Regions from separate parts of the Peptacetobacter sp. AB845 genome, predicted to be linked through region 2. Evidence: a T-box and tRNA genes for the amino acid it is inferred to sense, from the RefSeq annotation. Region 2 holds a T-box; the other regions hold tRNA genes.
The links. A T-box is a leader RNA that pairs with one kind of tRNA and senses whether it is charged. The one in region 2 lies ahead of asnS (asparagine--tRNA ligase), so its partner is inferred to be a tRNA-Asn.
Positions count from the first base shown of each region.

Region 1 (9,140 bases), 780 kb from region 2:
TATGCGCTATCGGTCACCGGGTAGTATTTAGCCTTGGAGGGTGGTCCCTCCTGCTTCCCACGGGGTTTCACGTGTCCCGTGGTACTCTGGATCATATCGGAAGTCTTCTCACTTCGACTACAGGGCTGTTACCTTCTGTGGCGGAGCTTTCCAAAACTCTTCGTCTGTAATAACCTCTTCCTGATGATATGTCCGCAACCCCTAAGAAGCGAACTTCTTAGGTTTGGGCTGTTCCGCGTTCGCTCGCCGCTACTAGCGGAATCGAATTTCTTTCTCTTCCTTCGGGTACTTAGATGTTTCAGTTCCCCGAGTTCCCCTCAACGAGCTATGTATTCACTCGAAGATACCATGACATTACTCATGGTGAGTTTCCTCATTCGGAAATCTATGGATCAAAGTTTACGTGCAACTCCCCATAGCTTATCGCAGCTTATCACGTCCTTCATCGGCTCCCGGTGCCAAGGCATCCGCCCTGCACCCTTAATAACTTGACCAGTTACAGTTGATATTTTTTTATAAGGTTATCGTCCTTATTTATCACATTAAGGAAATAAATGATGTCATATCATAATATATATGTAGTTTTCAAAGTACAAATGGTGGAGATGAGGAGATTCGAACTCCTGACCCCTTGCTTGCAAGGCAAGTGCTCTCCCAACTGAGCTACACCCCCATATTAAGTTTGTATAAACTTTCAAAACTGAACAGCAGATAATTCTCCCTAGAAAGGAGGTGATCCAGCCGCACCTTCCGATACGGCTACCTTGTTACGACTTCACCCCAGTTATTGATTCCACCTTCGACGACTTCTTCCAAAAGGTTAGATAGTCGGCTTCGGGTGTCTCCAACTCCCATGGTGTGACGGGCGGTGTGTACAAGACCCGGGAACGCATTCACCGCAGCATTCTGATCTGCGATTACTAGTAACTCCAGCTTCATGTAGGCGAGTTTCAGCCTACAATCCGAACTGAGAATGGCTTTAAGGGATTTGCTCCACCTCACGGCTTGGCTGCCCTCTGTACCACCCATTGTAGCACGTGTGTAGCCCTAGGCATAAGGGGCATGATGATTTGACGTCATCCCCACCTTCCTCCAGGTTATCCCTGGCAGTCTCTCTAGAGTGCCCAACTAAATGATGGCAACTAAAGACAAGGGTTGCGCTCGTTGCGGGACTTAACCCAACATCTCACGACACGAGCTGACGACAACCATGCACCACCTGTCACTTCTGTCCCCGGAGGGAAAGAGGAGATTAGTCCTCGGTCAGAAGGATGTCAAGCCTAGGTAAGGTTCTTCGCGTTGCTTCGAATTAAACCACATGCTCCGCTACTTGTGCGGGTCCCCGTCAATTCCTTTGAGTTTCACACTTGCGTGCGTACTCCCCAGGCGGAGTACTTAATGCGTTAGCTGCGGCACCGAAGGGGGTAACCTCCGACACCTAGTACTCATCGTTTACAGCGTGGACTACCAGGGTATCTAATCCTGTTTGCTCCCCACGCTTTCGTGCCTCAGCGTCAGTTACAGTCCAGAAAGCCGCCTTCGCTACTGGTGTTCCTCCCAATATCTACGCATTTCACCGCTACACTGGGAATTCCGCTTTCCTCTCCTGCACTCAAGTCAGACAGTATCAGGAGCTTACTACGGTTGAGCCGTAGCCTTTAACTCCTGACTTGAAAGACCGCCTACGCACCCTTTACGCCCAGTAAATCCGGATAACGCTAGCCCCCTACGTATTACCGCGGCTGCTGGCACGTAGTTAGCCGGGGCTTCCTCCTCAAGTACCGTCATTATCTTCCTTGAGGACAGAGCTTTACGACCCGAAGGCCTTCATCGCTCACGCGGCGTTGCTGCATCAGGCTTGCGCCCATTGTGCAATATTCCCCACTGCTGCCTCCCGTAGGAGTTTGGACCGTGTCTCAGTTCCAATGTGGCCGATCACCCTCTCAGGTCGGCTACTGATCGTCGCCTTGGTGGGCCGTTACCCCGCCAACAAGCTAATCAGACGCGGGTCCATCCTGTACCGAAAAATCTTTGATATAAAAGTCATGCGACTCTTATATATTATCCCGTATTAGCATACCTTTCGGTATGTTATCCGTGTGTACAGGGTAGGTTACCCACGCGTTACTCACCCGTCCGCCGCTCTTCTCCGAAGAGAATCGCTCGACTTGCATGTGTTAGGCACGCCGCCAGCGTTCATCCTGAGCCAGGATCAAACTCTCAAAAATAAATTTTCGAAGAAAATTTATGTCGCCGATGATATTTCTCATTTCCATTCGAAATATCCATCGCTCAAATAAAATTTCTACAATGTTGAATCCGCTCAGATGTTATCTCAAAATATCTGGCATGGTTTGTATGGCGTTCGAATTATTTATTCGAACTAAATATATCTGCTGTTCAGTTTTCAAAGTTCATTTCTTATCTACAAGTAATATAATAACATTCATATTATATAATGTCAACACTTTTTTTATTATTTTTAATCATTTTGTTTTAACAATCTATTAAGGACATCATTTAACTTTAACAATGGAAGACTAATATCTGAAAGTGCAACTATTAAATATATACTATTATTTAGCTCTTCCCATTTATATGCACTTGTTACAAACCTTTTTTTATAATCAAAATTAATATCTGCAAAATCTGTAATCATTTCCTCTGCATTATCTAAATATTCTTCAAATATATCTTCATTATATTGATCAAATTTAGAATCAGAATATATATCTTCTACACCTATTCTTAATTTTAAAGCTATTACATCTTCTCTTTTAGTAGATTTCGTCAAATCAGTTTCTACAATAAAATCTGATTCATTATTAAATAAATCTATAATCTCATTACTATCTAATACTTCATCACCAAAAACTACATACATATCCTTTTACCTCAAAACAAATTTTTATTAAAAATATAGTCTTTAACTTTCGCTAAAGACTTTTACTGGTGGGGTTAACAGGGCTCGAACCTGTGACCCCCTGCTTGTAAGGCAGATGCTCTCCCAGCTGAGCTATAACCCCATAAAAATGCGCCCAGAGGGACTCGAACCCGCAACCTCCTGATTCGTAGTCAGGCACTCTATCCGGTTGAGCTATGAGCGCATATTAATATTATATTATCAAATAGTTAGTGGAGGCGACATCCAGATTCGAACTGGAGATCAAGGAGTTGCAGTCCATTGCCTTACCGCTTGGCTATGTCGCCGAGAAGTGATCTATCCGCGATTCGAACGCGGGACACCTTGATTAAAAGTCAAGTGCTCTACCGACTGAGCTAATAGACCATATTATTTTTTGGGGTGGATGATGAGATTCGAACTCACGGCCTCCAGAGCCACAATCTGGCGCTCTAACCAACTGGGCTACATCCACCACAAATGGTGGACCATCAGGGACTCGAACCCCAGACCTACCGGTTATGAGCCGGGCGCTCTAACCAACTGAGCTAATGGTCCTCATTATCTTGGTAGCGGTAACAGGAGTCGAACCTGTGACCTTTCGGGTATGAACCGAACGCTCTAGCCAACTAAGCTATACCGCCACACTATATGGTGCCCAGAGGCGGAATCGAACCACCGACACGGGGATTTTCAGTCCCCTGCTCTACCGACTGAGCTATCTGGGCATATTTTATCAAAAAATAAAAATAAAGTATGGTGCGGATGAAGGGAGTCGAACCCCCACGCCGTAGGCGCTAGATCCTAAGTCTAGTGCGTCTGCCAATTCCGCCACATCCGCATATGCTTGGCGGAGAGGGTGGGATTCGAACCCACGGTGCCGTTAAGCATCACTGGTTTTCAAGACCAGCTCCTTAAACCACTCGGACACCTCTCCATGTATAAAAAAATGGTGATCTATCCGCGATTCGAACGCGGGACACCTTGATTAAAAGTCAAGTGCTCTACCGACTGAGCTAATAGACCACAAAAAATAAAAATGGCTGGGGATATAGGATTCGAACCTATGCATGCATGAGTCAGAGTCATGTGCCTTACCGCTTGGCGAATCCCCAACATTGGTAAATATTAAGTTATGTGTTTTGGTGAGCGCAGAAGGATTCGAACCTTCGACACACGCCTTAGAAGGGCGTTGCTCTATCCAGCTGAGCTATGCACCCACAAAACTGAATTAATAAAATATGGTGCGGATGAAGGGAGTCGAACCCCCACGCCGTAGGCGCTAGATCCTAAGTCTAGTGCGTCTGCCAATTCCGCCACATCCGCGTATATTTTATTTTGGTGGAGGATGGTGGATTCGAACCACCGAAAGCGATGCTAACAGATTTACAGTCTGCCCCCTTTGGCCACTCGGGAAATCCTCCATATTTGGAGCTGGTGATAGGACTCGAACCTACAACCTGCTGATTACAAGTCAGCTGCTCTACCAATTGAGCCACACCAGCACATTGGCGGGAATAACAGGACTCGAACCTGTGACCCAATGATTAACAGTCATTTGCTCTACCAACTGAGCCATATTCCCACATTTTTAGTATTTATTTTTTTATAAAGTGGCGACTCGGATGGGGTTCGAACCCACGACCTCCAGCGTGACAGGCTGGCATTCTAACCAACTGAACTACCGAGCCACTTTATTTGGTGGGGTTAACAGGGCTCGAACCTGTGACCCCCTGCTTGTAAGGCAGATGCTCTCCCAGCTGAGCTATAACCCCATTTTGGAGCGGGTGAAGGGGATCGAACCCTCACAGCTGGCTTGGAAGGCCAGAACTCTACCATTGAGCTACACCCGCATATTTAGTTGGTGACCCGTAGGAGAATCGAACTCCTGTTACCACCGTGAAAGGGTGGTGTCTTAACCGCTTGACCAACGGGCCATATTTTATTTTGGTTGCGGAGGTAGGACTTGAACCTACGACCTTCGGGTTATGAGCCCGACGAGCTGCCAACTGCTCCACCCCGCGATATTGTATGAGTGCCGAAGACCGGAATCGAACCGGTACGGGAGGATAAGTCCCGCAGGATTTTAAGTCCTGTGCGTCTGCCAGTTCCGCCACTTCGGCTTAAATCATATTTAGTTGGAGGCGACATCCAGATTCGAACTGGAGATCAAGGAGTTGCAGTCCATTGCCTTACCGCTTGGCTATGTCGCCGAAAAGTGATCTATCCGCGATTCGAACGCGGGACACCTTGATTAAAAGTCAAGTGCTCTACCGACTGAGCTAATAGACCATATATTTTTTGGGGTGGATGATGAGATTCGAACTCACGGCCTCCAGAGCCACAATCTGGCGCTCTAACCAACTGGGCTACATCCACCACAAATGGTCGAGGTGAAGGGACTCGAACCCCCGGCCCCATGGTCCCAAACCACGTGCGCTACCAAACTGCGCTACACCTCGAAAAATATTTACTTGGTGGACCATCAGGGACTCGAACCCCAGACCTACCGGTTATGAGCCGGGCGCTCTAACCAACTGAGCTAATGGTCCTCATTATCTTGGTAGCGGTAACAGGAGTCGAACCTGTGACCTTTCGGGTATGAACCGAACGCTCTAGCCAACTAAGCTATACCGCCACACTATATGGTGCCCAGAGGCGGAATCGAACCACCGACACGGGGATTTTCAGTCCCCTGCTCTACCGACTGAGCTATCTGGGCATTTGGCGGAGAGGGTGGGATTCGAACCCACGGTGCCGTTAAGCATCACTGGTTTTCAAGACCAGCTCCTTAAACCACTCGGACACCTCTCCATATTTACAAAAGTGATTCATCTGGGACTCGAACCCAGGACTCCCTGATTAAGAGTCAGGTGCTCTACCAACTGAGCTAATGAACCAGATTAATCATCATTTTTTAATTTATTTATAACATTATATTGGCTGGGGATGCAGGACTCGAACCTACGAATGTAGCAGTCAAAGTGCTATGCCTTACCGACTTGGCGAATCCCCAACATGGTGAGCGCAGAAGGATTCGAACCTTCGACACACGCCTTAGAAGGGCGTTGCTCTATCCAGCTGAGCTATGCACCCACATCAACAATGCTTTTGGAGCGGGAAACGAGATTCGAACTCGCGACTTCGACCTTGGCAAGGTCGCGCTCTACCGCTGAACTATTCCCGCACATTATATTATATTTTTTGATATGCACTTTACATGGTGCGGATGAAGGGAGTCGAACCCCCACGCCGTAGGCGCTAGATCCTAAGTCTAGTGCGTCTGCCAATTCCGCCACATCCGCGTATATTTTATTTTGGTGGAGGATGGTGGATTCGAACCACCGAAAGCGATGCTAACAGATTTACAGTCTGCCCCCTTTGGCCACTCGGGAAATCCTCCATATTTGGAGCTGGTGATAGGACTCGAACCTACAACCTGCTGATTACAAGTCAGCTGCTCTACCAATTGAGCCACACCAGCACATTGGCGGGAATAACAGGACTCGAACCTGTGACCCAATGATTAACAGTCATTTGCTCTACCAACTGAGCCATATTCCCACATTTTTAGTATTTATTTTTTTATAAAGTGGCGACTCGGATGGGGTTCGAACCCACGACCTCCAGCGTGACAGGCTGGCATTCTAACCAACTGAACTACCGAGCCACTTTATTTGGTGGGGTTAACAGGGCTCGAACCTGTGACCCCCTGCTTGTAAGGCAGATGCTCTCCCAGCTGAGCTATAACCCCATTTTGGAGCGGGTGAAGGGGATCGAACCCTCACAGCTGGCTTGGAAGGCCAGAACTCTACCATTGAGCTACACCCGCATATTTAGTTGGTGACCCGTAGGAGAATCGAACTCCTGTTACCACCGTGAAAGGGTGGTGTCTTAACCGCTTGACCAACGGGCCATATTTTATTTTGGTTGCGGAGGTAGGACTTGAACCTACGACCTTCGGGTTATGAGCCCGACGAGCTGCCAACTGCTCCACCCCGCGATATTATTTGAGTGCCGAAGACCGGAATCGAACCGGTACGGGAGGATAAGTCCCGCAGGATTTTAAGTCCTGTGCGTCTGCCAGTTCCGCCACTTCGGCTTATTTAGTCCTCTTTTCTTGTTAAGGACAAGTATTATATTAACATATCCAATTGAATGTGTCAATATATTTTTTAAAAGTATTGTACTTTCAAAACTACATACATATTAATCAAATTACCAAATATTTACTTGGTCAAGTCCTCGACCTATTAGTATCGGTAAGCTGCATACATTACTGCACTTCCACCTCCGACCTATCAACCACGTAGTCTTCATGGGGTCTTACTTCCGAGGAATGGGAAATCTTATCTTGAGGCTGGCTTCGCGCTTAGATGCTTTCAGCGCTTATCCGTTCCGTACATAGCTACCCAGCCATGCCTCTGGCGAGACAACTGGTACACCAGCGGTACGTCCACCCCGGTCCTCTCGTACTAAGGGCAGATCCTCTCAAATTTCCTACGCCTGCGACGGATAGGGACCGAACTGTCTCACGACGTTCTGAACCCAGCTCGCGTACCACTTTAATGGGCGAACAGCCCAACCCTTGGGACCTACTACAGCCCCAGGATGTGATGAGCCGACATCGAGGTGCCAAACCTCCCCGTCGATGTGGACTCTTGGGGGAGATAAGCCTGTTATCCCCAGGGTAGCTTTTATCCGTTGAGCGATGGCCCTTCCACTCAGAACCACCGGATCACTAAGTCCGACTTTCGTCCTTGCTCGACCTGTATGTCTTGCAATCAAGCTCTCTTATGCCTTTACACTCTGTGCACGATTTCCGACCGTGCTGAGAGAACCTTTGAGCGCCTCCGTTACCTTTTGGGAGGCGACCGCCCCAGTCAAACTGCCCGCCTGACAGTGTCCCAAGACCTGATTCAAGGCCTCTGGTTAGAGTCCCAGTACTACAGGGGTGGTATCCCAACGGTGGCTCATCCAAAACTGGCGTCCTGGAATCAAAGCCTCCCACCTATGCTGTACATGTAGTACCAAGACCCAATGCCAAGCTACAGTAAAGCTCCATGGGGTCTTTCCGTCCTGTCGCAGGTATCCGGCATCTTCACCGGAATTACAATTTCACCGAGTCTGTTGTTGAGACAGTGCCCAAATCGTTACGCCTTTCGTGCGGGTCGGAACTTACCCGACAAGGAATTTCGCTACCTTAGGACCGTTATAGTTACGGCCGCCGTTTACTGGGGCTTAAGTTCACTGCTTCGATTGCTCTAACAGATCCCCTTAACCTTCCAGCACCGGGCAGGCGTCAGCTCCTATACATCGTCTTGCGACTTAGCAGAAACCTATGTTTTTGGTAAACAGTCGCTTGGGCCTATTCTCTGCGGCCATCTTTCGATGGCACCCCTTATCCCTAAGTTACGGGGTCATTTTGCCGAGTTCCTTAACAACAGTTCTCTCGCTGGCCTTAGGATACTCTCCTCACCCACCTGTGTCGGTTTGCGGTACGGGCGCCTTTAAACTCGATAGAGACTTTTCTCGACAGTGTGAATGCAGATGCTTCGCTACTAAATTTCGCTCCCCGTCACACCCCAGCATTGTATCCGTGGATTTGCCTCCGGATACTGCCTCAGTGCTTGGACGTGCATAACCAACAGCACGCTCATCCTGTCCTACTGTGTCATCCCATTTCTCAAACGCTTATTGGCGGTACAGGAATTTCAACCTGTTGTCCATCACCTACGCCTTTCGGCCTCGGCTTAGGTCCCGACTAACCCAGGGAGGACGAACCTTCCCCTGGAAACCTTGGGTTTACGGCCTGTGGGATTCTCACCCACATCTCGCTACTCATGCCAACATTCTCACTTCTTTACAGTCCACATGTCCTTACGGTCATGCTTCTGCCCAGTAAAGAAAGCTCCCCTACCCATCATAAATGATGCCGTGGCTTCGGTAGTAGGTTTTAGCCCCGGAAATCTTCGGCGCAGGATCACTCGACCAGTGAGCTATTACGCACTCTTTGAATGAGTGGCTGCTTCTAAGCCAACATCCTGGTTGTCTGTGCAATCCCACATCCTTTACCACTTAACCTACATTTGGGGACCTTAGCCGACGGTCTGGGCTGTTGCCCTCTCGACCGTGAATCTTATCACCCACGGTCTGACTCCCAGATAAAAGATGACGGCATTCGGAGTTTGATAGTCTTCGGTAGGTGCAATACCCCCTAGGACATTCAGTGCTCTAC
Region 1 is NZ_CP180001.1:422,858-431,997, forward strand. Features, by position in the region: rRNA gene ACK2WO_RS01945 (23S ribosomal RNA) at 1-494, opposite strand, end outside; tRNA gene ACK2WO_RS01950 (tRNA-Ala) at 598-673, opposite strand; rRNA gene ACK2WO_RS01955 (16S ribosomal RNA) at 726-2,228, opposite strand; gene ACK2WO_RS01960 (hypothetical protein) at 2,483-2,884, opposite strand; tRNA gene ACK2WO_RS01965 (tRNA-Val) at 2,951-3,026, opposite strand; tRNA gene ACK2WO_RS01970 (tRNA-Arg) at 3,034-3,107, opposite strand; tRNA gene ACK2WO_RS01975 (tRNA-Cys) at 3,137-3,210, opposite strand; tRNA gene ACK2WO_RS01980 (tRNA-Lys) at 3,217-3,289, opposite strand; tRNA gene ACK2WO_RS01985 (tRNA-His) at 3,301-3,377, opposite strand; tRNA gene ACK2WO_RS01990 (tRNA-Ile) at 3,384-3,460, opposite strand; tRNA gene ACK2WO_RS01995 (tRNA-Met) at 3,470-3,546, opposite strand; tRNA gene ACK2WO_RS02000 (tRNA-Phe) at 3,555-3,630, opposite strand; tRNA gene ACK2WO_RS02005 (tRNA-Leu) at 3,660-3,743, opposite strand; tRNA gene ACK2WO_RS02010 (tRNA-Ser) at 3,751-3,839, opposite strand; tRNA gene ACK2WO_RS02015 (tRNA-Lys) at 3,853-3,928, opposite strand; tRNA gene ACK2WO_RS02020 (tRNA-Gln) at 3,943-4,017, opposite strand; tRNA gene ACK2WO_RS02025 (tRNA-Arg) at 4,046-4,122, opposite strand; tRNA gene ACK2WO_RS02030 (tRNA-Leu) at 4,145-4,228, opposite strand; tRNA gene ACK2WO_RS02035 (tRNA-Tyr) at 4,242-4,326, opposite strand; tRNA gene ACK2WO_RS02040 (tRNA-Thr) at 4,332-4,407, opposite strand; tRNA gene ACK2WO_RS02045 (tRNA-Asn) at 4,412-4,487, opposite strand; tRNA gene ACK2WO_RS02050 (tRNA-Asp) at 4,517-4,593, opposite strand; tRNA gene ACK2WO_RS02055 (tRNA-Val) at 4,602-4,677, opposite strand; tRNA gene ACK2WO_RS02060 (tRNA-Gly) at 4,682-4,755, opposite strand; tRNA gene ACK2WO_RS02065 (tRNA-Glu) at 4,765-4,839, opposite strand; tRNA gene ACK2WO_RS02070 (tRNA-Met) at 4,851-4,926, opposite strand; tRNA gene ACK2WO_RS02075 (tRNA-Leu) at 4,939-5,025, opposite strand; tRNA gene ACK2WO_RS02080 (tRNA-Cys) at 5,042-5,115, opposite strand; tRNA gene ACK2WO_RS02085 (tRNA-Lys) at 5,122-5,194, opposite strand; tRNA gene ACK2WO_RS02090 (tRNA-His) at 5,205-5,281, opposite strand; tRNA gene ACK2WO_RS02095 (tRNA-Pro) at 5,288-5,364, opposite strand; tRNA gene ACK2WO_RS02100 (tRNA-Ile) at 5,378-5,454, opposite strand; tRNA gene ACK2WO_RS02105 (tRNA-Met) at 5,464-5,540, opposite strand; tRNA gene ACK2WO_RS02110 (tRNA-Phe) at 5,549-5,624, opposite strand; tRNA gene ACK2WO_RS02115 (tRNA-Ser) at 5,628-5,716, opposite strand; tRNA gene ACK2WO_RS02120 (tRNA-Lys) at 5,730-5,802, opposite strand; tRNA gene ACK2WO_RS02125 (tRNA-Gln) at 5,843-5,918, opposite strand; tRNA gene ACK2WO_RS02130 (tRNA-Arg) at 5,922-5,998, opposite strand; tRNA gene ACK2WO_RS02135 (tRNA-Gly) at 6,015-6,089, opposite strand; tRNA gene ACK2WO_RS02140 (tRNA-Leu) at 6,124-6,207, opposite strand; tRNA gene ACK2WO_RS02145 (tRNA-Tyr) at 6,221-6,305, opposite strand; tRNA gene ACK2WO_RS02150 (tRNA-Thr) at 6,311-6,386, opposite strand; tRNA gene ACK2WO_RS02155 (tRNA-Asn) at 6,391-6,466, opposite strand; tRNA gene ACK2WO_RS02160 (tRNA-Asp) at 6,496-6,572, opposite strand; tRNA gene ACK2WO_RS02165 (tRNA-Val) at 6,581-6,656, opposite strand; tRNA gene ACK2WO_RS02170 (tRNA-Gly) at 6,661-6,734, opposite strand; tRNA gene ACK2WO_RS02175 (tRNA-Glu) at 6,744-6,818, opposite strand; tRNA gene ACK2WO_RS02180 (tRNA-Met) at 6,830-6,905, opposite strand; tRNA gene ACK2WO_RS02185 (tRNA-Leu) at 6,918-7,004, opposite strand; rRNA gene ACK2WO_RS02190 (23S ribosomal RNA) at 7,136-9,140, opposite strand, start outside.
Region 1: it has a tRNA-Asn gene. The T-box ahead of asnS (asparagine--tRNA ligase) is inferred to sense a tRNA for this amino acid. The anticodon was not compared.

Region 2 (9,140 bases):
TTCTTACATATCCAAGAACAGACACTAGATATATATCTAGTGATATAGTAGACACTTTAAAGGATAGAGTAAAGGCTGTAAATATAGGAGATTATAAAAAGATAGCAAGTGATATTATAAAAAGAAATATAAAAGTATCTAAAAGCTTTGTAGACGATTCAAAGGTAGTAGAACACTATGCAATAATTCCAACGGAAGAGAGAGCATTTTTAAACGATTTAACAGCTAAAGAAAGGAATATATATGATTTAGTTGTTAAAAGATTTCTATCAGTACTTTATGACCCTGAGGAATATGATGAAACTAGTATAGAGTGTGAAATTGCTGGAGAAAAATTTAGCACTAAGTTTAAAAATATAAAAAAACTAGGTTGGAAAGAACTTTACTCAAATCAAGATGATGATATATATTCATCAGTTGCAGCTTTTAAAGAAGGGGAAAATTTAAAAGTTGAGTCTGTATCAAAAACAGAGGGAAAAACAAATCCTCCTGCTAGATTAAATGAAGCAACTCTTTTAACATTAATGGAAAAAAATAATCTTGGGACAGTTGCAACTAGAGCGGATATAATAGATAAATTATTTTCTTCGTTTTTATTAGAGAAAAAGGACAAAGAAATAATGATTACATCTAAAGGAAAGCAGCTTTTAGGTTTAGTTCCAGAAAAGCTAAAAAGTGCTGAGATGACATCTGAATGGGAGAGAAAGCTTCAAAAAATATCAGAAAATAAATTAAATAAAAATGCTTTTATGAATGAGATAAAAGATTATTCTAAAAAAGCTATAGATGATATAAAAAATAGCGATAGTCAGTTTAAACACGATAACCTAACTAGAAATAAATGTCCAGAATGTGGACATTATATGCTAGAAGTAAAGACAAAAAGAGGAAAAATGCTAGTTTGTGAAAATAGAGAATGCAATAGTAAAAAAATGCTATCTCAAACAACAAATGCTAGATGTCCAGAGTGTCATAAAAAATTAGAGCTTAGAGGTGAAGGAGAAAATAAAATATTTATTTGTTCATGTGGATACAGAGAAAAACTATCAGCTTTTAATAATAGAAAGAAAGAAGAAAAAAATAAAGCATCTAAAAAGGATATTAATAAGTATTTAAAGAATCAAAATAAAAAAGAAAATGAAAACTTTAATAATCCGTTTGCCGATGCATTGGCTAAACTAAAAAAATAGATGCTAATTTAAGGTTAGGGGGCATTAAAATGGATAGTAAAAAATTTGGATTGAAAAAAATAACAACAATAATTTTAACTATATTCTTTATAGGTTCTCTAGGATACTTCCTATATATAAAGGATAGTATGGGAATTTCAGTATCTGTATTTTGTTTGATACTTACTGTAGTATTATATCAAATAAATAAAAGACTTCCAAAACTATTGAGTGATGGACTTTACAGTGTATTTATGTGGTATGCTTGTATAGCATCTGTTTTAGGATCTGGATATGGATTCTATGATATACCTCACTATGATGACTTTTTACATGTAACATCTGGTTTGTTGACAGTTACAGCAGCTTATACATTTATTAAATATTTTAATACAGAGGAACAAATAAGCAAAATGAACATAATATTTATAGCTATGTTTATGTTCATGTTTAGTATGGGAATTGCATCTCTTTGGGAAATAGGAGAATTTAGTATGGACCATATAATGCATACACATACTCAAGTAGGTGGACTTACTGATACAGTTATGGACATGATAGACGCACTGGTTGGATGTATAGTTTCACTTCCTTATGCATTAAAGAAAATAAAGAATAAGTAAAGATATAGTCAATTCAAAACATTTTCATAAATGTTTCATATTATATACATAAGGATAATTTATATTATAAATTAAGGAGATTGATTATTTGGAGGAATATAATGGGTAATAAAAATATTTTTTCTAAAATCAAAGAATATATATCAAAATTACTCAATTCAAAACCATTGATAATATTGGTATTGCTAATAATATTTTTTACAATGCTTTATGTATATATAAGACCTGTAGAAAGCGATACCAAAAAAAGTGAGAATAATCCAAAAGATATAGTTGCATATATCGATGGAGAAAAAATAACATTCAATGAAGTTGAGAAAAGGGCAGAAGAAATATTATATTTTGATAAAAAAAATATAATAAAAAATTTAGGCACTGATATTTATAAAAAAGAATTGTCTAAATATGTAATATATGAAGATATACTGTATAGAAAAGCTAAAGAAGAGAATATCAATGTTACTAAAGAAGAGATAAGAGACACATACCATAGTTTAGAAAATTTCATAACAGAGAATTTAAATTTAACAGGTAATGATTTAAGAAGTAAGCAATATAAAGAAAATAAAAAAATTATGAGAAGTATGAGAAAGACTATAAAGGCCTATAAGTATTTAGATGAAGAGACTAAAGTTGATGATTCTGAGGCTAAAAAATATTATAATTCCAATAAAGATAAATACAGAGTGGGAGTATACAGAGATATATTTATAAGTACAGTAGATAGTTCTGGCAAAAAATTAGCGAAAGAAGATATAAAAGAAGCTGAAAGTAGAGCCTATAGTATATATAAAAAATTAGAAGATGGTTGCAATTTTGAGGAACTAGAAAATGAGTACTCTGAGGACATAAAAGGGACTATTCCAGGTGGAATAGGAGACCTTGAGATGGACTTTAGCGATGAAGATGTAAAAAATAAAATTGCTAAGTTAAATGTAGGAGAGTATATAGAAAAACCTATAAAAAGTTCTTATGGATACCACATAATAAAAAGAATTGGAACTGAAGTAGAGCCTTTTGATAAAGTAAAAGAAGAGATAAAAAGTACACTTTCTTATAAAAAACAAATAAAACTATTTGAAGATTTAATAAAAGAATATCATGTAGAATTTACAGATGAGTATAAGTAAAAGGCGAGGTGCACTTACCTCGCTTTTTTTAATTTTTGAAAAATATTAGAAGGAATTAAAAAAGATTTAAAGAATAATAATTAATATAGTATAAAAAGTATACTTACAAAATTAATAAAAATAGAGATTATAAAAGGGGTGTTTTTATGATAAGAAAAAAATCAGAAACAGTTACACAGGTTAGAGAAGGAGTACAGAGTGGTAAAGGAAAGGGAGATTTTACTACTCTTGTAAGCCCAGAAGAACTAAGAGGACATGGTAGATTATTTAGTAGAATAGCTTTAGAAAAAGGAGCTTCAATAGGAGAACATGACCATACAAATGATTTTGAAGTGTATTATATATTAAGTGGCAAGGGCTTAGTAAATGATAATGGAGAAGAAGTTGTAGTAGAAGCAGGAGATGTTATATACACAGCAGATGGAGCAAAACATTCAATAGAAAATATAGGTGATGATGTGCTAGATTTTTTAGCAGTAGTTCTTTATGATGAAAAATAAATAGTATAAATTATACAGAATTATTTGAATGATAGTAAAAAAAGTGATATATTACTTTTAAGAATATTTTGGAAATATAAGATAAGGAGGAGAGAAAATGAAAAGTTTTAGAGAAAATAAACGATTTATACGGTTAGTAGTTATAATACCACTTCTCCTAGTTGGACAGTATTTTATGTTTTCAAAAGGGGTTATAAGTCCTATAGTTAAAGGTGTAGAGATTAAAATAATAGGTGGAAACTACATAAAAGACTTAGATAAATATATAATAAAACTTGGAGACGATGTTGAAATATCTGCCGGAAATTATGTTAAAATTCCAGGTTACGCAAAAGATCCTAAGTTATGGTTTAATGCTTTAGATGACAATGGAATTATAGAGATAAAGGATAATAAAATAACTGCATTAAAAGAAGGATATACATCTGTAGCTGTTATGAAGGGGAATAGGCTTATAAAAAAGGCGATGCTAAAAGTAGTTAATCCAGATGTTGAAAGCTTAGATATGGATTTAAGCGATGAATTAAAATATGTTGGAGACAAGGCTACAATAAGTAGTTCCGTTGCAATATCAGATTATCAAAAGTTTAAGGATACATATAAGGCAAAATATTTAAGTAGTGACGAATCTATATTAAAGATAGATGGAGATAAAGTAGAAGCTGTAGGAGTTGGAACAGCAACTATAAGTGGAGAATGTGGTGATAAGCTAGTAGAAATTCCATTAAAAATAGAAGCAAAAGTATCTAAGTTAGAGGTTGCGAATGAATTTATACTTGAAGAAGGCCAGACAACAAATATAAATCCAAAAGTTACAACATCTCCAAAAGGATTAAAGCCTCCTAAAGTAGAATATAGATACGCTGATAAAAAGAAAAATTCTGATAGAGCAGCTAAAGTATCTAGTTCTGGAAAAATATCGGCTATAAGAGAAGGAAGCGAAAAGATAGTTGTATCTTGTGGAGAAAAAGAAAGAATTATAAAAGTTACAGTTAAGAAAAGAAGTGTTAAAAATAGCACTATAAAAAATATAAATTATTCTTATGAGGTTGGAGAAGAAAATATAAAGCTAGAAGTTAGTTGGGATTCTTTAGAAGGAATAAAATCATACGATATATATGTAAAAGATTACGATGATGAAGAATATAATATTATACAATCTGTATCACAGTCTGAAGAAAAAGAAGGAAAGATTAATACAACTTTAGAAATAGGACTAAGCGAAATAGGTGAAAATCAAGATAAATCTTTAGAAATTTATATAGTAGGTGTAGGCGAAAAAGAATCTACAAAACCTAGTGATAAAATTATAATTAAATATTAAAAATACCGATATTTCGGATATAGTTAAATAAGAAAGGGACTCATGCTTATGCAAGGTCCCTTTTAAAATATTTATTAATTTATTTTTATTCTTGTTCTCTTGGATTATCGAAATTACTCATTTGTATTTCCTGAGATTTTTTTTCTACATATTCAGTAATATAAACCTTTAAAACACCCATTATAGGAGTTGATAAAATCATACCAGGTATACCAAAGAATCCACCACCTACAGTTACTGCAAGTATTGTAAGGAATGGACTTAGTCCAAGCTGTCCACCAACAACCTTAGGCTCTATAAATGCAACTTCAACTTGCTGAACTACAAGTAGGTATATTAAAGAGAATAAAGCTATTTTAGGATCTGTAAATAGGTTTATTAAAACAACAGGTGTCATACCTATTGCAGGACCAAAATATGGAATCATATTCATAAGCCCCATCAATGTACCAAATAATAATGCATACTTAGACTTCAATATGAAAAGCCCTATTCCTGAAAGTACACCAACTATTATCGAGTCAAATATCTTTCCAGTGAAATATTTTCCTACATTATCGTTAAGGTCTCTTGAAACATCTAATACAAAGCTAGCCTTTTTATCACCTAATGCTACATATATAACCTTCTTTAGAAAATCAAAGATTTTTTCTTTTTCAAGAAGAATATAGAAGCAAATAATAAATGCCAATACAAAGTTAAATATAAACTTACCGAATGAGAATGTCTTTTTAAATATTTCCCCTATAGATCCAACAAATAGGCTACTTAAATTAGGTAGCATATTAGAAGTTTTATCCCATATTTCCTGCATAGTAGCTGCATCTATATTTTCTAAGTGCTTTGAAAGATCTATTAAGAAAGCTTCTGTTTCGGCGAAGTATGTTGGAGCATGGTTGATTATATCTATAATACTTTCTATTATTACAGGTAATGTCATAACAAGTATAGAAAGTAGTACTATAATAAGTCCCCGGTAAGTTATAAATAGGGAAGCTCCTCTTTTGGCTTTAAATTTCTTTTCGAAAAACTTTATAATTGGGTTAAATATATAAGCCAAAACAAAAGCTATGACGAAAGGTGTAAGTAAGCCAATAAGAAAATCAAGCATGCCAAAGAAATATTGGTAGTTATCTATCAGTTTTATAATTAAATAGGTTAAAACTAGCGTGAAAACTACATTTAAATAAACTTTCTTTTTTTTACGTCTGCCAGTCAATATTTTTTAACTCCTTTCAAAAAATTTTAAGTTTTAAATAATTTTTAAAAAGCTATAAGGAAGATTATACATTTTTTAAGAGGTTTAGACAAGGGATTAAATATTAAGAAAAAATAAAGAAAAAGCCGAATAAAAAAATAAAGTGAAGTAAATGAATCAAAAGTTTCAAAATTCTTGACTAAATTAAAAACTACTGATATAATTGCAAATAGATAACACAATTTTTAGAAATAAGAATTGTATATATATATTTATATTAAATGCAGTGAAAAGAAGAGTAGGTATTTTCTAATAGTTACAGAGAGTCGGCGTTGCTGAGAGTCCGATTGCTAATTGTCTATACTGAATAACATCTTGGAGCAGCTGACCGAAAGCATTTGTTAGTAGGCTCAGACGGTAGGAACCGTTATATTCCATAAGCAAAAGCTTTATGAGTGGCCGAGAATATCGGCAATCAGGGTGGTACCGCGAATTGATTATTATACCTTTCGTCCCTATTATGGGATTGAAAGGTTTTTTTATTTTAAAAAAGAAAAGGTGGAGAAAAATATGCAGAAAGAATTTTTAGAAATAAAAGAGCTTTATAGAAACAAAGAAGCTCACATTGGACAGACTGTAAAAGTTGCTGGATGGATAAGAACATCAAGAATGTCAAAAAACTTCGGATTTATAGAATTAAATGACGGAAGTTTCTTCAAAAATATGCAGATAGTATTAGATGAAAAATTAGAAAACTTCAAAGAAATAGGTAAATTACCTATATCATCATCAATACTTGTAGAAGGTGAATTAGTATCAACAGAAGGTGCTAAACAGCCAGTAGAAATACACGCAACAAAAGTAGAAGTAGAAGGTATGTCAGATAGCTCATACCCACTTCAGAAAAAAAGACATACATTAGAATACTTAAGAACAATAGCACACTTAAGACCTAGAAGTAATACTTTCTCTGCAGTATTCAGAGTTAGATCTTTAGCAGCTTATGCTATACATAAATTCTTCCAGGAAAGAAACTTCGTATACGCTCACTCTCCAATCATAACAGGAAGTGACTGTGAAGGTGCTGGAGAAATGTTCAGATTAACTACTTTAGATATGGAAAATCTTCCAAGAACAGAAGAAGGAAAAATAGACTACTCTAAAGACTTCTTCGGTAAAGAAGCTAACCTTACTGTTTCTGGACAGTTAAATGCTGAAATAATGGCTCTTGCTTTCAGAAATGTTTATACATTTGGACCAACATTCAGAGCAGAAAACTCATACACTGGTAGACATGCATCTGAATTCTGGATGATAGAACCTGAAATAGTATTCGCTGACCTTGAAGATAACATGGAATTAGCAGAAGATATGATAAAATACATAATAAACTATGTAATGGAAAATGCTCCAGAAGAAATGCAGTTCTTCAATAGTTTCATAGACAAAGGATTATTAGAAAGATTAAACAACGTAGTAAACTCTGACTTCGTAAGAATAACTTACACAAAAGCTATAGAATTACTACTTGAATCAGGACATGAATTCGAAAACCCAGTAGAATGGGGATGCGACCTTCAGACTGAACACGAAAGATATATAACAGAAGAAATATACAAAGCTCCAGTATTCGTTACTGACTATCCAAAAGATATAAAAGCATTCTACATGAGAATGAATGAAGATGGTAAAACAGTAAGAGCTATGGACTTATTAGTTCCAGGAGTTGGAGAAATAGTTGGAGGATCTCAGAGGGAAGAAAGAGAAGACGTACTTCGTGCAAGAATGCAGGAAATGAACTTAAACGAAGAAGATTACTGGTGGTACCTAGAACTTAGAAAATACGGAACAGCTACTCACTCTGGTTTCGGACTAGGATTCGAAAGAATAATAATGTACATGACTGGTATGTCAAACATAAGAGACGTAATACCATTCCCAAGAACTCCAAAAAATGCAGAATTCTAATAAATAAAGCAAAAAAAGCTGTCGATGAATATTCATACGACAGCTTTTTTAAATATGTATAATAAAATAAATTGGGGTTAGAGGCAATTTTATTTACCAGATATGCATAAAGTGCTGTAGTGTTAATGTAACAACTGTTATACCTATCCAGCAAGACATTCCAAGAAGTATTGGTTTACCGCCACTTCTAACTAACTTAACTATATCTGTATTAAATCCTATTGCAGCCATAGCCATTATTATAAAGAATTTAGATAACTCTTTAAATGGTAGGAAGAATTCTGGAGATACACCAGCAGATGTAGCTACGGTAGTTATTATACTTGCTCCTATAAAGAACAGTATAAAGAATGGGAATACCTGTTTTAGTGGTATACTATTACCATTTTCCATCTCTGCTTTTCTAGCTCTTCTAAAGGCTAGGAATAGAGTTATTGGTATAATTGCTAATGTTCTAGTTAATTTTACAGTTACTGCTTTATCAAGTGTCCGGCTTCCTAACTGGTATATACTATCCCAAGTAGATGCAGCTGCTGTTACTGAAGAAGTATCATTAACTGCAGTTCCAGCAAATACTCCAAATGCTTCACCAGATGTTGTAGAGAAGCCAAGAAGAGCACCTAAACTAGGGAATATTAAAGCTGCTAGCACGTTGAATAAGAAGATGACTGATATTGCTTGAGCTACTTCCTCTTCATTGGCATCTATAACTGGTGCAGTGGCAGCTATTGCAGAACCACCGCAAATAGAAGATCCAACACCGATAAGTGTAGAGATTTTTTCAGGCATATCTAATTTTCTATGAAGTAGATATGCAATTATAAGTGAAGTAGATATTGTGCAGATTATTATAGGTAAAGACTGTTTACCTGTTTCCATAACTACTTCAAGATTCATACCGAATCCTAAAAGAACTACAGCATACTGTAAGATTTTTTTAGATGTATATTTAATTCCAGGCTCGTATGGTTCTTTATTTTTTATAAATATTGTAAGAACCATACCTATAAGTATTGCGAACACCGGACCTCCTATTATCGGGAATTTTTTTCCTAGTAGTACTGAAGGGATAGAAATTGCTAAGCATATTAAAAGACCCTTCCATTTTTCTTTTATAAAGTTCATATAAATTAATCCTCCTAAAGCTTACATTTATGAGTTGTTTTTTACATTGATGCATTTATTGCAGCTATTGTTCCGTCTGCTACAGCAGTTGCAACCTGTCTAA
Region 2 is NZ_CP180001.1:2,192,424-2,201,563, reverse strand. Features, by position in the region: gene ACK2WO_RS10420 (DNA topoisomerase III) at 1-1,190, shown strand, start outside; gene ACK2WO_RS10415 (hypothetical protein) at 1,220-1,792, shown strand; gene ACK2WO_RS10410 (peptidyl-prolyl cis-trans isomerase) at 1,894-2,922, shown strand; gene ACK2WO_RS10405 (cupin domain-containing protein) at 3,069-3,422, shown strand; gene ACK2WO_RS10400 (hypothetical protein) at 3,520-4,746, shown strand; gene ACK2WO_RS10395 (AI-2E family transporter) at 4,832-5,965, opposite strand; T-box leader at 6,222-6,464, shown strand; gene asnS (asparagine--tRNA ligase) at 6,515-7,912, shown strand; gene ACK2WO_RS10385 (YeiH family protein) at 8,006-9,037, opposite strand; gene ACK2WO_RS10380 (NAD(P)/FAD-dependent oxidoreductase) at 9,079-9,140, opposite strand, start outside.

Region 3 (9,140 bases), 920 kb from region 2:
GAAACCCCGTGGGAAGCAGGAGGGACCACCCTCCAAGGCTAAATACTACCCGGTGACCGATAGCGCATAGTACCGTGAGGGAAAGGTGAAAAGAACCCCGGGAGGGGAGTGAAATAGAACCTGAAACCCTGTACTTACAAACTGTGGAAGCACATTTCTTGTGTGACCGCGTACTTTTTGTAGAACGGGCCAACGAGTTACGTTATGCAGCAAGGTTAAGTACTTCATGTATGCAGCCGCAGCGAAAGCGAGTTTTAACTGAGCGTTTAGTTGCATGACGTAGACCCGAAACCGGGTGACCTATCCATGAGCAGGTTGAAGCGAAAGTAAAATTTCGTGGAGGACCGAACCCACGAGCGTTGAAAAGCTCGGGGATGACTTGTGGATAGCGGTGAAATTCCAATCGAACCCGGAGATAGCTGGTTCTCCCCGAAATAGCTTTAGGGCTAGCCTCAGATTCAGAGATACGGAGGTAGAGCACTGAATGTCCTAGGGGGTATTGCACCTACCGAAGACTATCAAACTCCGAATGCCGTCATCTTTTATCTGGGAGTCAGACCGTGGGTGATAAGATTCACGGTCGAGAGGGCAACAGCCCAGACCGTCGGCTAAGGTCCCCAAATGTAGGTTAAGTGGTAAAGGATGTGGGATTGCACAGACAACCAGGATGTTGGCTTAGAAGCAGCCACTCATTCAAAGAGTGCGTAATAGCTCACTGGTCGAGTGATCCTGCGCCGAAGATTTCCGGGGCTAAAACCTACTACCGAAGCCACGGCATCATTTATGATGGGTAGGGGAGCTTTCTTTACTGGGCAGAAGCATGACCGTAAGGACATGTGGACTGTAAAGAAGTGAGAATGTTGGCATGAGTAGCGAGATGTGGGTGAGAATCCCACAGGCCGTAAACCCAAGGTTTCCAGGGGAAGGTTCGTCCTCCCTGGGTTAGTCGGGACCTAAGCCGAGGCCGAAAGGCGTAGGTGATGGACAACAGGTTGAAATTCCTGTACCGCCAATAAGCGTTTGAGAAATGGGATGACACAGTAGGACAGGATGAGCGTGCTGTTGGTTATGCACGTCCAAGCACTGAGGCAGTATCCGGAGGCAAATCCACGGATACAATGCTGGGGTGTGACGGGGAGCGAAATTTAGTAGCGAAGCATCTGCATTCACACTGTCGAGAAAAGTCTCTATCGAGTTTAAAGGCGCCCGTACCGCAAACCGACACAGGTGGGTGAGGAGAGTATCCTAAGGCCAGCGAGAGAACTGTTGTTAAGGAACTCGGCAAAATGACCCCGTAACCTAGGGATAAGGGGTGCCATCGAAAGATGGCCGCAGAGAATAGGCCCAAGCGACTGTTTACCAAAAACATAGGTTTCTGCTAAGTCGCAAGACGATGTATAGGAGCTGACGCCTGCCCGGTGCTGGAAGGTTAAGGGGATCTGTTAGAGCAATCGAAGCAGTGAACTTAAGCCCCAGTAAACGGCGGCCGTAACTATAACGGTCCTAAGGTAGCGAAATTCCTTGTCGGGTAAGTTCCGACCCGCACGAAAGGCGTAACGATTTGGGCACTGTCTCAACAACAGACTCGGTGAAATTGTAATTCCGGTGAAGATGCCGGATACCTGCGACAGGACGGAAAGACCCCATGGAGCTTTACTGTAGCTTGGCATTGGGTCTTGGTACTACATGTACAGCATAGGTGGGAGGCTTTGATTCCAGGACGCCAGTTTTGGATGAGCCACCGTTGGGATACCACCCCTGTAGTACTGGGACTCTAACCAGAGGCCTTGAATCAGGTCTTGGGACACTGTCAGGCGGGCAGTTTGACTGGGGCGGTCGCCTCCCAAAAGGTAACGGAGGCGCTCAAAGGTTCTCTCAGCACGGTCGGAAATCGTGCATAGAGTGTAAAGGCATAAGAGAGCTTGATTGCAAGACATACAGGTCGAGCAAGGACGAAAGTCGGACTTAGTGATCCGGTGGTTCTGAGTGGAAGGGCCATCGCTCAACGGATAAAAGCTACCCTGGGGATAACAGGCTTATCTCCCCCAAGAGTCCACATCGACGGGGAGGTTTGGCACCTCGATGTCGGCTCATCACATCCTGGGGCTGTAGTAGGTCCCAAGGGTTGGGCTGTTCGCCCATTAAAGTGGTACGCGAGCTGGGTTCAGAACGTCGTGAGACAGTTCGGTCCCTATCCGTCGCAGGCGTAGGAAATTTGAGAGGATCTGCCCTTAGTACGAGAGGACCGGGGTGGACGTACCGCTGGTGTACCAGTTGTCTCGCCAGAGGCATGGCTGGGTAGCTATGTACGGAACGGATAAGCGCTGAAAGCATCTAAGCGCGAAGCCAGCCTCAAGATAAGATTTCCCATTCCTCGGAAGTAAGACCCCATGAAGACTACGTGGTTGATAGGTCGGAGGTGGAAGTGCAGTAATGTATGCAGCTTACCGATACTAATAGGTCGAGGACTTGACCAAGTAAATATTTGGTAATTTGATTAATATGTATGTAGTTTTCAGAGTACAATCTCTGAAAAAATATATTGACACTTTCGAATGGATATGTTAATATAATACTTGTCAAAAATAATGTGGTTATTATAGAAGAGAGGATACACCTGTTCCCATTCCGAACACAGAAGTTAAGCTCTCTATCGCTGATGGTACTTGGGGCGAAGGCCCCTGGGAGAGTAGGACGTAGCCACGTTAAATGGCCCGTTGGTCAAGCGGTTAAGACACCACCCTTTCACGGTGGTAACAGGAGTTCGATTCTCCTACGGGTCACCAGCTAAATATGCGGGTGTAGCTCAATGGTAGAGTTCTGGCCTTCCAAGCCAGCTGTGAGGGTTCGATCCCCTTCACCCGCTCCAAAATGGGGTTATAGCTCAGCTGGGAGAGCATCTGCCTTACAAGCAGGGGGTCACAGGTTCGAGCCCTGTTAACCCCACCAAATAAAGTGGCTCGGTAGTTCAGTTGGTTAGAATGCCAGCCTGTCACGCTGGAGGTCGTGGGTTCGAACCCCATCCGAGTCGCCACTTTATAAAAAAATAAATACTAAAAATGTGGGAATATGGCTCAGTTGGTAGAGCAAATGACTGTTAATCATTGGGTCACAGGTTCGAGTCCTGTTATTCCCGCCAATATGCTGGTGTGGCTCAATTGGTAGAGCAGCTGACTTGTAATCAGCAGGTTGTAGGTTCGAGTCCTATCACCAGCTCCAAATATTTGATATGGGTGCATAGCTCAGCTGGATAGAGCAACGCCCTTCTAAGGCGTGTGTCGAAGGTTCGAATCCTTCTGCGCTCATTTTTTATGGTCTATTAGCTCAGTCGGTAGAGCACTTGACTTTTAATCAAGGTGTCCCGCGTTCGAATCGCGGATAGATCATTTTTTAATATGGAGAGGTGTCCGAGTGGTTTAAGGAGCTGGTCTTGAAAACCAGTGATGCTTAACGGCACCGTGGGTTCGAATCCCACCCTCTCCGCCATATTAGGAGAAGTACTCAAGAGGCTATAAGAGGAGCCCCTGCTAAGGGTTTAGGCTGGGTAACACCGGTGCGAGGGTTCGAATCCCTCCTTCTCCGCCATTTATATTTAAATCGAGGTGTAGCGCAGTTTGGTAGCGCACGTGGTTTGGGACCATGGGGCCGGGGGTTCGAGTCCCTTCACCTCGACCAATTTTATGGACCATTAGCTCAGTTGGTTAGAGCGCCCGGCTCATAACCGGTAGGTCTGGGGTTCGAGTCCCTGATGGTCCATCTTTTTTTATCTAAAAAAAACATAGGGGTATAGCTCAGTTGGTAGAGCGTCGGTCTCCAAAACCGTGCGCCGGGGGTTCGAGTCCCTCTACCCCTGCCATATAGAACCAAAAATCGAGGTGTAGCGCAGTTTGGTAGCGCACGTGGTTTGGGACCATGGGGCCGGGGGTTCGAGTCCCTTCACCTCGACCATTTATGGGCCTATAGCTCAGGTGGTTAGAGCGCACGCCTGATAAGCGTGAGGTCGCTGGTTCGAGTCCAGCTAGGCCCACTTATTATGATTATGCCCAGATAGCTCAGTCGGTAGAGCAGGGGACTGAAAATCCCCGTGTCGGTGGTTCGATTCCGCCTCTGGGCACCATAGAACATGGCGGTATAGCTTAGTTGGCTAGAGCGTTCGGTTCATACCCGAAAGGTCACAGGTTCGACTCCTGTTACCGCTACTGAGCTATATTATTAGTGATTATGAACTTTGAAAACTGAATAGCAGATATATTTAGTTCGAATGAATAATTCGAACGCCATACAAACCATGCCAGATATTTTGAGATAACATCTGAGCGGATTTAACAAACTAATTTTATTTTGAGCAACGGAATTTTGAGCATTAGCGAAAAATTCGTTGGCGATATAAAATTTCGAAGAAATTTTATTTTGAGAGTTTGATCCTGGCTCAGGATGAACGCTGGCGGCGTGCCTAACACATGCAAGTCGAGCGATTCTCTTCGGAGAAGAGCGGCGGACGGGTGAGTAACGCGTGGGCAACCTGCCCTGTACACACGGATAACATACCGAAAGGTATGCTAATACGGGATAATATATAAGGGTCGCATGACTTTTATATCAAAGATTTTTCGGTACAGGATGGACCCGCGTCTGATTAGCTTGTTGGCGGGGTAATGGCCCACCAAGGCGACGATCAGTAGCCGACCTGAGAGGGTGATCGGCCACATTGGAACTGAGACACGGTCCAAACTCCTACGGGAGGCAGCAGTGGGGAATATTGCACAATGGGCGCAAGCCTGATGCAGCAACGCCGCGTGAGCGATGAAGGCCTTCGGGTCGTAAAGCTCTGTCCTCAAGGAAGATAATGACGGTACTTGAGGAGGAAGCCCCGGCTAACTACGTGCCAGCAGCCGCGGTAATACGTAGGGGGCTAGCGTTATCCGGATTTACTGGGCGTAAAGGGTGCGTAGGCGGTCTTTCAAGTCAGGAGTTAAAGGCTACGGCTCAACCGTAGTAAGCTCCTGATACTGTCTGACTTGAGTGCAGGAGAGGAAAGCGGAATTCCCAGTGTAGCGGTGAAATGCGTAGATATTGGGAGGAACACCAGTAGCGAAGGCGGCTTTCTGGACTGTAACTGACGCTGAGGCACGAAAGCGTGGGGAGCAAACAGGATTAGATACCCTGGTAGTCCACGCTGTAAACGATGAGTACTAGGTGTCGGAGGTTACCCCCTTCGGTGCCGCAGCTAACGCATTAAGTACTCCGCCTGGGGAGTACGCACGCAAGTGTGAAACTCAAAGGAATTGACGGGGACCCGCACAAGTAGCGGAGCATGTGGTTTAATTCGAAGCAACGCGAAGAACCTTACCTAGGCTTGACATCCTTCTGACCGAGGACTAATCTCCTCTTTCCCTCTGGGGACAGAAGTGACAGGTGGTGCATGGTTGTCGTCAGCTCGTGTCGTGAGATGTTGGGTTAAGTCCCGCAACGAGCGCAACCCTTGTCTTTAGTTGCCATCATTTAGTTGGGCACTCTAGAGAGACTGCCAGGGATAACCTGGAGGAAGGTGGGGATGACGTCAAATCATCATGCCCCTTATGCCTAGGGCTACACACGTGCTACAATGGATGGTACAGAGGGCAGCCAAGCCGTGAGGTGGAGCAAATCCCTTAAAGCCATTCTCAGTTCGGATTGTAGGCTGAAACTCGCCTACATGAAGCTGGAGTTACTAGTAATCGCAGATCAGAATGCTGCGGTGAATGCGTTCCCGGGTCTTGTACACACCGCCCGTCACACCATGGGAGTTGGAGACACCCGAAGCCGACTATCTAACCTTTTGGGAGAAGTCGTCGAAGGTGGAATCAATAACTGGGGTGAAGTCGTAACAAGGTAGCCGTATCGGAAGGTGCGGCTGGATCACCTCCTTTCTAGGGAGAATTATCTGCTGTTCGGTTTTGAAGGTTCATTCCTTCAAAACTGTACTTTGAAAACTACATATATATTATGATATGACATCATTTATTTCCTTAATGTGATAAATAAGGACGATAACCTTATAAAAAAATATCAACTGTAACTGGTCAAGTTATTAAGGGTGCAGGGCGGATGCCTTGGCACCGGGAGCCGATGAAGGACGTGATAAGCTGCGATAAGCTATGGGGAGTTGCACGTAAACTTTGATCCATAGATTTCCGAATGAGGAAACTCACCATGAGTAATGTCATGGTATCTTCGAGTGAATACATAGCTCGTTGAGGGGAACTCGGGGAACTGAAACATCTAAGTACCCGAAGGAAGAGAAAGAAATTCGATTCCGCTAGTAGCGGCGAGCGAACGCGGAACAGCCCAAACCTAAGAAGTTCGCTTCTTAGGGGTTGCGGACATATCATCAGGAAGAGGTTATTACAGACGAAGAGTTTTGGAAAGCTCCGCCACAGAAGGTAACAGCCCTGTAGTCGAAGTGAGAAGACTTCCGATATGATCCAGAGTACCACGGGACACGTGAAACCCCGTGGGAAGCAGGAGGGACCACCCTCCAAGGCTAAATACTACCCGGTGACCGATAGCGCATAGTACCGTGAGGGAAAGGTGAAAAGAACCCCGGGAGGGGAGTGAAATAGAACCTGAAACCCTGTACTTACAAACTGTGGAAGCACATTTCTTGTGTGACCGCGTACTTTTTGTAGAACGGGCCAACGAGTTACGTTATGCAGCAAGGTTAAGTACTTCATGTATGCAGCCGCAGCGAAAGCGAGTTTTAACTGAGCGTTTAGTTGCATGACGTAGACCCGAAACCGGGTGACCTATCCATGAGCAGGTTGAAGCGAAAGTAAAATTTCGTGGAGGACCGAACCCACGAGCGTTGAAAAGCTCGGGGATGACTTGTGGATAGCGGTGAAATTCCAATCGAACCCGGAGATAGCTGGTTCTCCCCGAAATAGCTTTAGGGCTAGCCTCAGATTCAGAGATACGGAGGTAGAGCACTGAATGTCCTAGGGGGTATTGCACCTACCGAAGACTATCAAACTCCGAATGCCGTCATCTTTTATCTGGGAGTCAGACCGTGGGTGATAAGATTCACGGTCGAGAGGGCAACAGCCCAGACCGTCGGCTAAGGTCCCCAAATGTAGGTTAAGTGGTAAAGGATGTGGGATTGCACAGACAACCAGGATGTTGGCTTAGAAGCAGCCACTCATTCAAAGAGTGCGTAATAGCTCACTGGTCGAGTGATCCTGCGCCGAAGATTTCCGGGGCTAAAACCTACTACCGAAGCCACGGCATCATTTATGATGGGTAGGGGAGCTTTCTTTACTGGGCAGAAGCATGACCGTAAGGACATGTGGACTGTAAAGAAGTGAGAATGTTGGCATGAGTAGCGAGATGTGGGTGAGAATCCCACAGGCCGTAAACCCAAGGTTTCCAGGGGAAGGTTCGTCCTCCCTGGGTTAGTCGGGACCTAAGCCGAGGCCGAAAGGCGTAGGTGATGGACAACAGGTTGAAATTCCTGTACCGCCAATAAGCGTTTGAGAAATGGGATGACACAGTAGGACAGGATGAGCGTGCTGTTGGTTATGCGCGTCCAAGCACTGAGGCAGTATCCGGAGGCAAATCCACGGATACAATGCTGGGGTGTGACGGGGAGCGAAATTTAGTAGCGAAGCATCTGCATTCACACTGTCGAGAAAAGTCTCTATCGAGTTTAAAGGCGCCCGTACCGCAAACCGACACAGGTGGGTGAGGAGAGTATCCTAAGGCCAGCGAGAGAACTGTTGTTAAGGAACTCGGCAAAATGACCCCGTAACTTAGGGATAAGGGGTGCCATCGAAAGATGGCCGCAGAGAATAGGCCCAAGCGACTGTTTACCAAAAACATAGGTTTCTGCTAAGTCGCAAGACGATGTATAGGAGCTGACGCCTGCCCGGTGCTGGAAGGTTAAGGGGATCTGTTAGAGCAATCGAAGCAGTGAACTTAAGCCCCAGTAAACGGCGGCCGTAACTATAACGGTCCTAAGGTAGCGAAATTCCTTGTCGGGTAAGTTCCGACCCGCACGAAAGGCGTAACGATTTGGGCACTGTCTCAACAACAGACTCGGTGAAATTGTAATTCCGGTGAAGATGCCGGATACCTGCGACAGGACGGAAAGACCCCATGGAGCTTTACTGTAGCTTGGCATTGGGTCTTGGTACTACATGTACAGCATAGGTGGGAGGCCTTGATTCCAGGACGCCAGTTTTGGATGAGCCACCGTTGGGATACCACCCCTGTAGTACTGGGACTCTAACCAGAGGCCTTGAATCAGGTCTTGGGACACTGTCAGGCGGGCAGTTTGACTGGGGCGGTCGCCTCCCAAAAGGTAACGGAGGCGCTCAAAGGTTCTCTCAGCACGGTCGGAAATCGTGCATAGAGTGTAAAGGCATAAGAGAGCTTGATTGCAAGACATACAGGTCGAGCAAGGACGAAAGTCGGACTTAGTGATCCGGTGGTTCTGAGTGGAAGGGCCATCGCTCAACGGATAAAAGCTACCCTGGGGATAACAGGCTTATCTCCCCCAAGAGTCCACATCGACGGGGAGGTTTGGCACCTCGATGTCGGCTCATCACATCCTGGGGCTGTAGTAGGTCCCAAGGGTTGGGCTGTTCGCCCATTAAAGTGGTACGCGAGCTGGGTTCAGAACGTCGTGAGACAGTTCGGTCCCTATCCGTCGCAGGCGTAGGAAATTTGAGAGGATCTGCCCTTAGTACGAGAGGACCGGGGTGGACGTACCGCTGGTGTACCAGTTGTCTCGCCAGAGGCATGGCTGGGTAGCTATGTACGGAACGGATAAGCGCTGAAAGCATCTAAGCGCGAAGCCAGCCTCAAGATAAGATTTCCCATTCCTCGGAAGTAAGACCCCATGAAGACTACGTGGTTGATAGGTCGGAGGTGGAAGTGCAGTAATGTATGCAGCTTACCGATACTAATAGGTCGAGGACTTGACCAAGTAAATATTTGGTAATTTGATTAATATGTATGTAGTTTTGAAAGTATAGCTTTCAATACGCGGGTGTAGCTCAATGGTAGAGTTCTGGCCTTCCAAGCCAGCTGTGAGGGTTCGATCCCCTTCACCCGCTCCAAAAATGTGGTTATTATAGAAGAGAGGATACACCTGTTCCCATTCC
Region 3 is NZ_CP180001.1:563,716-572,855, forward strand. Features, by position in the region: rRNA gene ACK2WO_RS02870 (23S ribosomal RNA) at 1-2,477, shown strand, start outside; rRNA gene rrf (5S ribosomal RNA) at 2,590-2,706, shown strand; tRNA gene ACK2WO_RS02880 (tRNA-Glu) at 2,712-2,786, shown strand; tRNA gene ACK2WO_RS02885 (tRNA-Gly) at 2,796-2,869, shown strand; tRNA gene ACK2WO_RS02890 (tRNA-Val) at 2,874-2,949, shown strand; tRNA gene ACK2WO_RS02895 (tRNA-Asp) at 2,958-3,034, shown strand; tRNA gene ACK2WO_RS02900 (tRNA-Asn) at 3,064-3,139, shown strand; tRNA gene ACK2WO_RS02905 (tRNA-Thr) at 3,144-3,219, shown strand; tRNA gene ACK2WO_RS02910 (tRNA-Arg) at 3,232-3,305, shown strand; tRNA gene ACK2WO_RS02915 (tRNA-Lys) at 3,314-3,386, shown strand; tRNA gene ACK2WO_RS02920 (tRNA-Ser) at 3,398-3,486, shown strand; tRNA gene ACK2WO_RS02925 (tRNA-Ser) at 3,492-3,585, shown strand; tRNA gene ACK2WO_RS02930 (tRNA-Pro) at 3,599-3,675, shown strand; tRNA gene ACK2WO_RS02935 (tRNA-Ile) at 3,683-3,756, shown strand; tRNA gene ACK2WO_RS02940 (tRNA-Trp) at 3,781-3,856, shown strand; tRNA gene ACK2WO_RS02945 (tRNA-Pro) at 3,872-3,948, shown strand; tRNA gene ACK2WO_RS02950 (tRNA-Ile) at 3,954-4,027, shown strand; tRNA gene ACK2WO_RS02955 (tRNA-Phe) at 4,042-4,117, shown strand; tRNA gene ACK2WO_RS02960 (tRNA-Met) at 4,126-4,199, shown strand; rRNA gene ACK2WO_RS02965 (16S ribosomal RNA) at 4,407-5,909, shown strand; rRNA gene ACK2WO_RS02970 (23S ribosomal RNA) at 6,061-8,962, shown strand; tRNA gene ACK2WO_RS02975 (tRNA-Gly) at 9,022-9,095, shown strand; rRNA gene rrf (5S ribosomal RNA) at 9,100-9,140, shown strand, end outside.
Region 3: it has a tRNA-Asn gene. The T-box ahead of asnS (asparagine--tRNA ligase) is inferred to sense a tRNA for this amino acid. The anticodon was not compared.